Regions from separate parts of the Arthrobacter sp. UYCu512 genome, predicted to be linked through region 1. Evidence: riboswitches for the same ligand, from Rfam matches in the RefSeq annotation. Region 1 holds a riboswitch; the other holds the start of a gene.
The links. A riboswitch is a leader RNA that binds a small molecule or an ion and turns the genes downstream of it on or off. The one in region 1 is predicted to bind cyclic di-AMP.

Region 1 (4,205 bases):
GGCCACCCGTGTCGGCAGCGAAACAACGCTGGCCCAGATGGGCCGGCTGGTCAGCCAGGCCCAAAGCGGCAAGGCGCCGATCGCCCGGCTGGCGGACCGGATCAGCGCCGTCTTCGTCCCGGTCGTCCTGGCCATCGCCGCGGCCACGTTCGCCGTGTGGATGCTCACCACCGGGGATCCGCAGGCCGCCTTTACCGCCGCCGTCGCGGTCCTCGTCATCGCCTGCCCTTGTGCTCTTGGCCTGGCGACACCGACAGCGCTGCTGACCGGAACCGGCCGCGGTGCCCAGATGGGCATCCTGATCAAGGGCCCCCAGATTCTCGAAGACACCCGGACCGTCGACACGATCGTGCTGGACAAGACCGGCACGGTGACCACTGGACGACTCTCCGTAGCGGGCATCCACACCTTCACGACGGCCGGCCAGGATGAAATCCTGGCCTACGCCGGCGCGGTTGAAGCTGCCAGCGAACACCCCATCGCCCATGCCATTGCCCGTGCAGCCAAGGGAATGGGCCCGTTGCTGCAGGTTTCCGGCTTTGAGAGCGCACCCGGCGGGGGCGTCCGCGGAACCGTCAACGGCAGGCAGATTGTCGCCGGACGCGCCGGCTGGCTGCAGGCCAACGGGATCGAACCGGAGGCCGTCCACTACACCGCACTGCAGGCGCAGGAGGATACCGGTTCCACGGTTATCTGGGTGGGCATCGACGGCGCGGCCGCCGGTACGATCAGCCTCACCGACACGGTCAAAGCCGGTTCCGCGGCCGCCATCACCAGGCTCAGGGAACTCGGGCTGCGGCCGGTCCTGCTGACCGGAGACAACGCCGCGGTCGCGGCCGCCGTGGCCGCCGAGGTGGGTATCCCTGCCGACGATGTCATGGCGGGGGTCCTGCCGGAAGGCAAAGTCGAGGCGGTACGAAAGCTTCAGGCCTCCGGAGCCACCGTGGCGATGGCCGGGGACGGCGTCAACGATGCCGCGGCCCTGGCACAGGCAGACCTGGGCATCGCGATGGGCAGTGGCACGGACGTGGCCATCGCCGCCGCCGACCTGACGGTCATGGGCAACGACCTGGGCCAGGTAGCCCAGGCCATCGAGCTCTCCCGTAAAACCCTGGCCACGATCAAGACCAACCTGTTCTGGGCCTTTTTCTACAACGCCATCGGCATCCCGGTCGCCGCTTTGGGGCTGCTGAACCCTATGATCGCCGGGGCTGCGATGGCCGCAAGCTCAGTCCTTGTGGTGAGCAACTCGCTCCGCCTGCGCGGCTTCGGCAGACCCGCCACGGACGAGGCTTCCATTCCACGGCTGCCCGTGCCTGCACGCCTGTGATGCAGGACCACCCGCGGGCGCCCACCGTGGCAGGCGGCGCGGGGGCTCCGCAGCCCGGCACGGACGGCTGATTCCGTTCAGCAGACCAGCCAGGAGCAGACACGCCAACGGCCGGCGGTCCGCAGCCCCCAAGGCAGCGGACCACCGGCCCTTCGGCAGACTCTTAGGCTCCGGCGCGCACAAACGTGACGGGGCCGGTCGCGGTCAACCACGACAGAGGATGAACCACGGTCTGGTTTTTGCCGTTCATGCCCGAGCTGAGGACCTGGCCGTTGCCGACATAGATTCCTACGTGGCCGGACTGGACCACCATGTCCCCGGGCGTGGGGGCACCGACGACCTTCCCGTAATTCATGAACTGCATCGGGGCAGGGTCGCCGACAGGAATGCCGGCTGCTCCCAGAGCCTTTTCCACCAGGCGCGTGCAGTCCTGGATGAGGCCCAGCTGCGCGTAGGCGGCTGACACCATAGTGGCGTTGACCCCGCCTGCCGTCTGGGGAGCTGCAGCAGGTGCCGTGGCGGCCTGCGGCTGGACGGTGATGCGGGGCTGGGCCTTGACGGCCGCGGCGGGCCCGGCCGCCACGGCGGCAGGAACCGGCGCTGTGACTGCAGGTTTGGGCGCTTCGATCACCGGTGCCGGGGTCGTTTCGACGGCGGGGCGCTCGAAGGAAATCCGGACGCTGGAGTCAGCACTCAGCGGCGCCGGCGCCTGGTTGGACACCTCAAGGTTCGAGGCGGGGGCCGAATCCCGCTGTGCCGGGGCATCGGCGGCTTGGGCGGCGATCCCGCTGGTCAGGACAAGCCCCGACGCGGCGGCGATGACGGCGGCCTGCCGGCCAACTCCCCCGGCGTTGTCAGCAACAGCCTTGGAGAGCGTCGCGAGGGTGCTCGTCTGGACAGTGACCGCGCGGTGGCGGCCGGAAGTTCTGCGTGTGGACATAAAAAAGTAGCCTCTCCCAATGCCTGCGGGGTTAGCTGTCGGATTCGGATGGGAGACACCCGGCCGCAGTCCCTGCAAAATGCAGTGGTGCGGCTTCACCCCAAGGCCTGGGAACAGGCCAACATGTGGTTTCCCCGTCTCTGCCGGACGAATTCTGCGAACGGATCCCGGGCAGCGGCAGAGTTAGGCAATCGGCTCGGGAGTGCCGCTCTCGGAGAAACCGGCACGGGATCGACCGTACTTCAACTCAGACCCAAGTGTCACATTTTGGTAACGCCATGGGAGGAAAGTCACATTCGGAGAACCGCGAGGATGCGTATCAACTCTCACGCACGGACACCTCGTGCGCCCCGGGCAGCCTTCGTGCATTGCCCCGCACATTGGCCGCCCATTCCCTCTCGCCTTGAGTCGCATACCCCGGAGGGGTATGCTGGGGGTGTTGTCAGTGAACTGGTATGTCCAGGCGGGGGCAAGATCCCGCCGTCACAGCCGTTCAACCCCAGCGCCTATCACCCCTTTTTGATGGATTGGAACTGACATGTGTGGAACAGAAGCCCGGACCGAATTGCCCTTGGCCGCGACAGGACAGGGGGGCTGCAGTTGCTGCGCGCCAGCGGCTGCAACGCCACAGGCGCCGATAGCTGAAGGTGCCGCGTACCTGCTCGAAGGGCTCACCTGCGGGCACTGTGTGCAGACAGTCGAGAAAGCCGTTTCCGCGCTGCACGGGGTGGAGTCCGTAGCCGTTGAGCTGGTCTCCGGAGGCGCATCCCGTCTGACCGTGGCCGGCACAGCCGGCCGCTCCGCCGTGGAAGAGGCAGTCACGGACGCGGGATACAGCCTGACCGCGAGCAAGTAATCCAGCGACCTCCCCTGACAGGCCGGCCCGCCGAGGTCCGCCTGCCACCGGAGGGACCTTCCCTGATGACCGCACCAATGGACGACCAGCACAAGCACGATCAGAGCCCCGGCGGCCCCGGGCCGGAGGCAATGCCGCATGGTGGTTCTCTCCCGGGCCAGCTACCGGAAAATGTGGCGGAACCTCATCTGGGCCACGGGCTACAACGTCATCTCCGTGCCGGTTGGCCGCCGGTGTGCTGGCCTTCGCCGGCGTCGTGCTGTCCCCCGCGGCGGGTTTCGTGCTGATGTCCGTCTCCACGATCGTTGTTGCCTTGAACGCACAGCCGCTCCGCCGGCTGAAACTGAACCCGGGGCCGGTCCGCTGAACCCGGCAGACGCCGGGAGCATCCCGGGCCGGTACCCTTAAACAAAACATGATCCGCAGGAAAGGAGGAACACCGTGACCGCAGTGCTGCGCGGAGCCAGGGTGTTCCTCCGCCGTGCGTCCCTAATGGCGGGAATGCTGGCCATCATCGCCGGGATTCTCGGGATGCACATCATGACCGGTTCCCACGCCATGCCGGCGTTTGCCGCAGGCCCGGGCACAGAGATAGCCCAGGTTGCGCAGATTTCTGTGGCGGTCACGCCCGCGCCGGGTGGGGCCGCAGTACGGGGCGCCGCGGCCGCACAGGGTCCGGCGTCCATCTCAGGGGGTTCGTGCGCCGGCGCGGGCGTGTGCGCGACGATGTCGGCCATGGGCGCGGTCTGTGTCCTTTCCCCGGGCAACCCGCCGCTGGCGCTCCCGTCGCCGGGGCTCACCCCGTTTGCGGCTACCGTTCCGGCCACGTTGCCGGCCGGTTTCGCCACCTACGCGTACCTGCCCGGGAGTCCTTCCCCGGGCGAGCTCTGCATCAGCCGGACGTAGACGGCTGAGCTGCGCCGTGACTTTCCCGGCGCATAAGCCTTTCCCTGACGTGCCGCCGCCGGGAACTCCGGCCTCCTTGGCGTGCGCGTCACCAGCCACCGGCTCCATGGGCCGGTTGATGTCTTGAAGGACCCCGATTTCCATGAAAAAGATTCTGACCCTCTCCGCCGCAG
Region 2 (4,205 bases), on a different contig from region 1:
AGCGGCAAGTACCCACAAACACGGAATCCATCGGATGCCCCTGTGCGTGATTGCTTGCCACGGCGGACCGGGTCGTTGATCTCTCTGACCCGAATCCGACAGCTAACTCCGCAGGCTCTCCAGAGAGGAACCGTTGTTGACCACCCAGACCGCCAAGGGCCGCCGTCGTGCGAGCGGCCCTGCCTCGGAGCCGCGTCCCGCCGCTGCCATCACGGCAGAGCGTCCGCGCGACGCGCACCGTGACGCGCGCAGGGATCGCCGCAGCCCCTTCCGCCAAGTAACGGATTTTGCCGCCGCAAGCGGTGTAGGGCAAAAGGCGGGTATTGCACTGGCCGCTGCGGGCTTGGCCCTCACCGTCACAGTTCCCGCGACTGGCCCTGTTCTGGCCACTGACGCCGGCTCCGGCGCGGCAGCCAGCCCGGCAGTCGTGCAGCCGGATGTGACAGCAGCAGAGGCCAAGATCGACTTCAGCCGCACTGCCGTAACCACCAAGGGCGATCCGGACGGAAAGCTCAAGCAGTTACTCAGTGCACAGTCCGCCGGCTCGATCACCCGGGCGGCCTCCGCAGGCAGCCTTGGGGCGCCGCTGGACCAGATGGTCACGGCGTCGCCGTTTGGCTACCGCGTCAGCCCCATCACCGGAGGCTCGGGCGAGTTCCACCGCGGGCAGGACTACTCGGCGCAGTGCGGCACCGTCGTCCACGCTGCCGCGAGCGGCACCGTGACATTCACCGGCTGGCACCCCTACGGCGGTGGTAACCGCGTGGTGATCGACCACGGCAACGGCCTGGAGACCACCTACAACCACCTGTCCTCCGCCAGCGTGAAGGTGGGCCAGCAGGTCTCCCGCGGGGATGTTGTGGCTCTTAGCGGTACCACCGGCGCCTCCACCGGCTGCCACCTCCACTTCGAGGTTATGGTCAACGGCGAAGTCGTCGACCCGACCGGATGGCTCTGAAAAGTTGAGGGAACACTCTCGCATTCTGGGGACACGCCGTGATCCGAATGTGACATTAGGGTCCAACTGCTGTAAAGTTTGAGCTACGCCAACTTTTTCGAAGTTGGCGCTCTTGAGTGGATTGCCTAGCTCTGCCACCGCTCAAGGTCCGTTCGCATGACATCGTCTGGCAGGGGCGGGGGAACCAATTTTGGTCTTCGCAAGAAGGCCTTGGGGTTAAGTCGCAAAGCTTCCCAGGAAGCAGCGCGGCCGGGTGACTCCCATCCGAATCCGACAGCTCACCTCGCAGGCATTGGGAGAGGCTACTTTCGTGCATACACGCCAAAATTCCGCGCTTCACCGCGCTTGCGCTGCTCTTTCGAGCCCGCTGGAATCCAATGATCGCGCCGGCCTTGCCGGTGCCCGGACCGCAGGCCACACGGTTGCCGCTTTTGGCGCGTCTTCGCAGTACACCCTTCGCTAAGTAACCCATTTTCGGGGCGATCCGGCGTACCCCCAAGATGCCGGAGCGTCCTCAGCCCGCGCCTAAAAGCGCGGACCAGGAACACGAAAGAGAGAACTTAATGACTACTCGTGCAAACGCACGGCATCGCGCCGAGGTCACCAAGACCAACTCGCTGGCCGTCATTGCCAAGGCTGTCGGCGGCAACGCCGGCGGCATGGGTCGCCAGGCCGCAGTCATCGCTGCTGCTTCCGGCCTCGTCCTGACCAGCGGTATCGCAGCCAACGCTGCTGAGGCCAACGTTCAGCGCGAATCCGCCTCCGCTTCCACACTCGACGTCCAGTCGAGCACCCCGGCTGCCATCTCGGCTGCTTCCACTATCGCGATCTCCTTCGAGAAGCCGGCCGTCACCACCACCCCGGCTCCGGTTGTTGAGGCCCCGAAGCCCGTTGTGAAGGTCCAGGAAACGCCTGCTGCCAAAGCGGCCGGTACCCAGGTCGCTGCTGCCGCAACTGCCGCCACCGGCACCGCGGTAGCAGCCGTTTCCAAGGCGCCGGCCGTCGCCAGCGGCATGGGCGCAACGATCGCCGCTGCCGCTTATGCCCAGCTCGGTGTCAGCCAGGACTGCACCGCACTGGCCACGAACGCGCTCGCTGCCGCAGGCATCAACTACCACGGCTGGCCGGCAGGTTACCTGTCCCTCGGCCGCACGGTGAGCGCCGCCGAGGCACAGCCGGGCGATCTTGCCTACTACCAGAACGGTGGCGCCGGCATGGCCCACATCGCCGTTTACGTCGGCAACGGCATGGCCGTTCACGGCGGCTGGAACGGTGGAACCACCTCCCTGCAGACGGTCAACGTCGGCTCCGGCCCGGTCTTCATCCGCGTCGGCGGCTAAGACAGCAGCTTTAGCAACACAAAGGACCCCCGCCAAACGGCGGGGGTCCTTTGTGTTGCCGATCCGTGAACTTCGGCCGACACGGGCAGGGGAGAGCAAAAAAGATTCGGCGAATTGCCATGTCCGTGTTTACTCTTGTTTTGTCGATCCATAGCCCGACCATGCACAGGGCAGCCGGCCCTCGTGCCCCTGGCGGGTGCGGCCGTGAAGAGGTATGCGGATGCGCACTCTCGTTCTTAATGCTGGATATGAGCCGCTGGCGGTGGTGACCTTCCGCCGGGCGCTTGTCCTTGTGCTGACCGGGAAGGCCAGTGTTGTGGCGGAAGGCGGCGAACCTGTGGTTGGGCCGCAGGATGTGCTGGGCCGGCCGTCAGTGATACTGCTTAACCGGTATATCAGGCCCCGGTACAACACCACTACGGCGGTGAGCCGCCGCGGTGTGCTCCGCCGGGACGGACACCGGTGCGCCTACTGCGGCAAAGCCGCGCACACCATCGACCATGTCCAGCCCAAATCAAGGGGCGGCGCGGATTCCTGGGAGAACCTGGTTGCTGCCTGCCTGCGGTGCAACAACGCCAAAGGGGACCACACCCCGGCGGAGATGGGTTGGAAGCTCGGGTTCAGCCCGGCACCACCGAGGGGCACCATCTGGCAAATCAAAGAGCTGGAGAAACCAACACCGGCCTGGGACCCTTTCCTGCTGCCGGAATCCGCTGCCTGAATCCGGCCGGCGTTGGCTCGGACCCGGTCGTGGGCTTCGGTGGCGGGCCTGGAGGGCGCTAGGCTGGGCCGGTGGAATTCGATGCTGTTATTCTCGCCGGGGGCCGGTCCTCCCGGCTCGGAGGTGTCCCCAAGTCCGGACTGATCCACGACGGCGCCACCCTCCTGGAGGGTGCCCTGCGTTCTGCGCGGGGCGCGGTGGCTGTAGCCGTCGTGGGGCCCGACCCGGGACCGCTGCCCCGAGGTGTGGTGCGCTGCCGCGAGGACCCGCCCTTTGCCGGACCGGCCGCCGCCGTCGCCGAAGGCCTGGCTGCGCTGGAACGCAGCCGCGGCGCCCGGCCCCGGGCCCCGTACACCCTTGTCCTGGCCGTTGACATGCCCGGGGCAGGTGCCGCCGTCCAGGCGCTGCTGGACGCGGCGGCGGAAGCACCGCCTGGTGATGGCCTGATGGCCGTCTCAGCGGAGGGTCGGCGGCAGCCACTTGTCGGTCTATATGGCACAACTGTGCTTTTACGTTGCGCCGCGGAGGCTTCGCAGCGCGGCGCGCTCGAAAACGCGTCCGTGTTCGCCCTTCTTGCTAGGCTGGAGGTGCGGGAAGTCAACGTCCCCCAGGGGTCTACCGATGATGTGGACACATGGGGCGATGCCGCCGCGTTAGGGGTAAGCGAACCGGCCGGTGCCATACCCGCGACAGCCGACAACCCGGCATCCGGCCCGGGGCTCCCCGGCTGAACTCAAACTTGGAGGCAAACGGTGAAAAGCCAGGATGAAACTCTGGAAGAGTGGTGCCGCGCCCTGCTCCAGGCCCTGGAACTGGACGGCGTCGAAATTGACATCAACGAGGTCCTGTCCCTGGCAGGGGTCGCGGCGCACTCAGTGGTGCGCCCCGCGGCCCCCCTAACGACCTTCATCGCCGGCTTTGCCGCGGGCCTGGCCTCCGGTTCCGGCCAGGCCACGGATGCCGTCTCGATGCAGGCTGCGATGGCCGTGGCCAGCAAACTCGCCAAGGACTACGCAGCCAACGAAGCATCCGACGCATGACCACTGCACCCCTTCGGGGCAGTGCAGTTGGAGCGGGGGAAGTGCCCGAGCCCGGGCTCAGCGGCCCCCTGGCCGGGGTGGACGCCGGTGAGGCCGGTGAGGCCGCGGACCGTCCAGCAGTCAGGACCGATGCGGCGGAAGCCGGG

Region 2: linked by a shared signal. The riboswitch ahead of ABIB49_RS08275 (NlpC/P60 family protein) and the one ahead of ABIB49_RS15145 (NlpC/P60 family protein) in region 1 are both predicted to bind cyclic di-AMP.

The regions. Positions count from the first base shown of each region.
Region 1 covers NZ_JBEPPA010000014.1:63,442-67,646, reverse strand. Annotated here, with positions in the region: gene ABIB49_RS15150 (heavy metal translocating P-type ATPase) at 1-1,330, shown strand, start outside; gene ABIB49_RS15145 (NlpC/P60 family protein) at 1,494-2,270, opposite strand; cyclic di-AMP (ydaO/yuaA leader) riboswitch at 2,277-2,439, opposite strand; gene ABIB49_RS15140 (heavy-metal-associated domain-containing protein) at 2,809-3,126, shown strand; partial or broken gene ABIB49_RS15135 (heavy metal translocating P-type ATPase) at 3,265-3,493, shown strand; gene ABIB49_RS15130 (hypothetical protein) at 3,568-4,032, shown strand; gene ABIB49_RS15125 (DUF305 domain-containing protein) at 4,175-4,205, shown strand, end outside.
Region 2 covers NZ_JBEPPA010000006.1:165,855-170,059, reverse strand. Annotated here, with positions in the region: cyclic di-AMP (ydaO/yuaA leader) riboswitch at 1-132, shown strand, start outside; gene ABIB49_RS08280 (M23 family metallopeptidase) at 137-958, shown strand; cyclic di-AMP (ydaO/yuaA leader) riboswitch at 1,106-1,264, shown strand; gene ABIB49_RS08275 (NlpC/P60 family protein) at 1,522-2,298, shown strand; gene ABIB49_RS08270 (HNH endonuclease) at 2,519-3,019, shown strand; gene mobA (molybdenum cofactor guanylyltransferase) at 3,091-3,750, shown strand; gene ABIB49_RS08260 (DUF6457 domain-containing protein) at 3,772-4,059, shown strand; gene ABIB49_RS08255 (molybdopterin molybdotransferase MoeA) at 4,056-4,205, shown strand, end outside.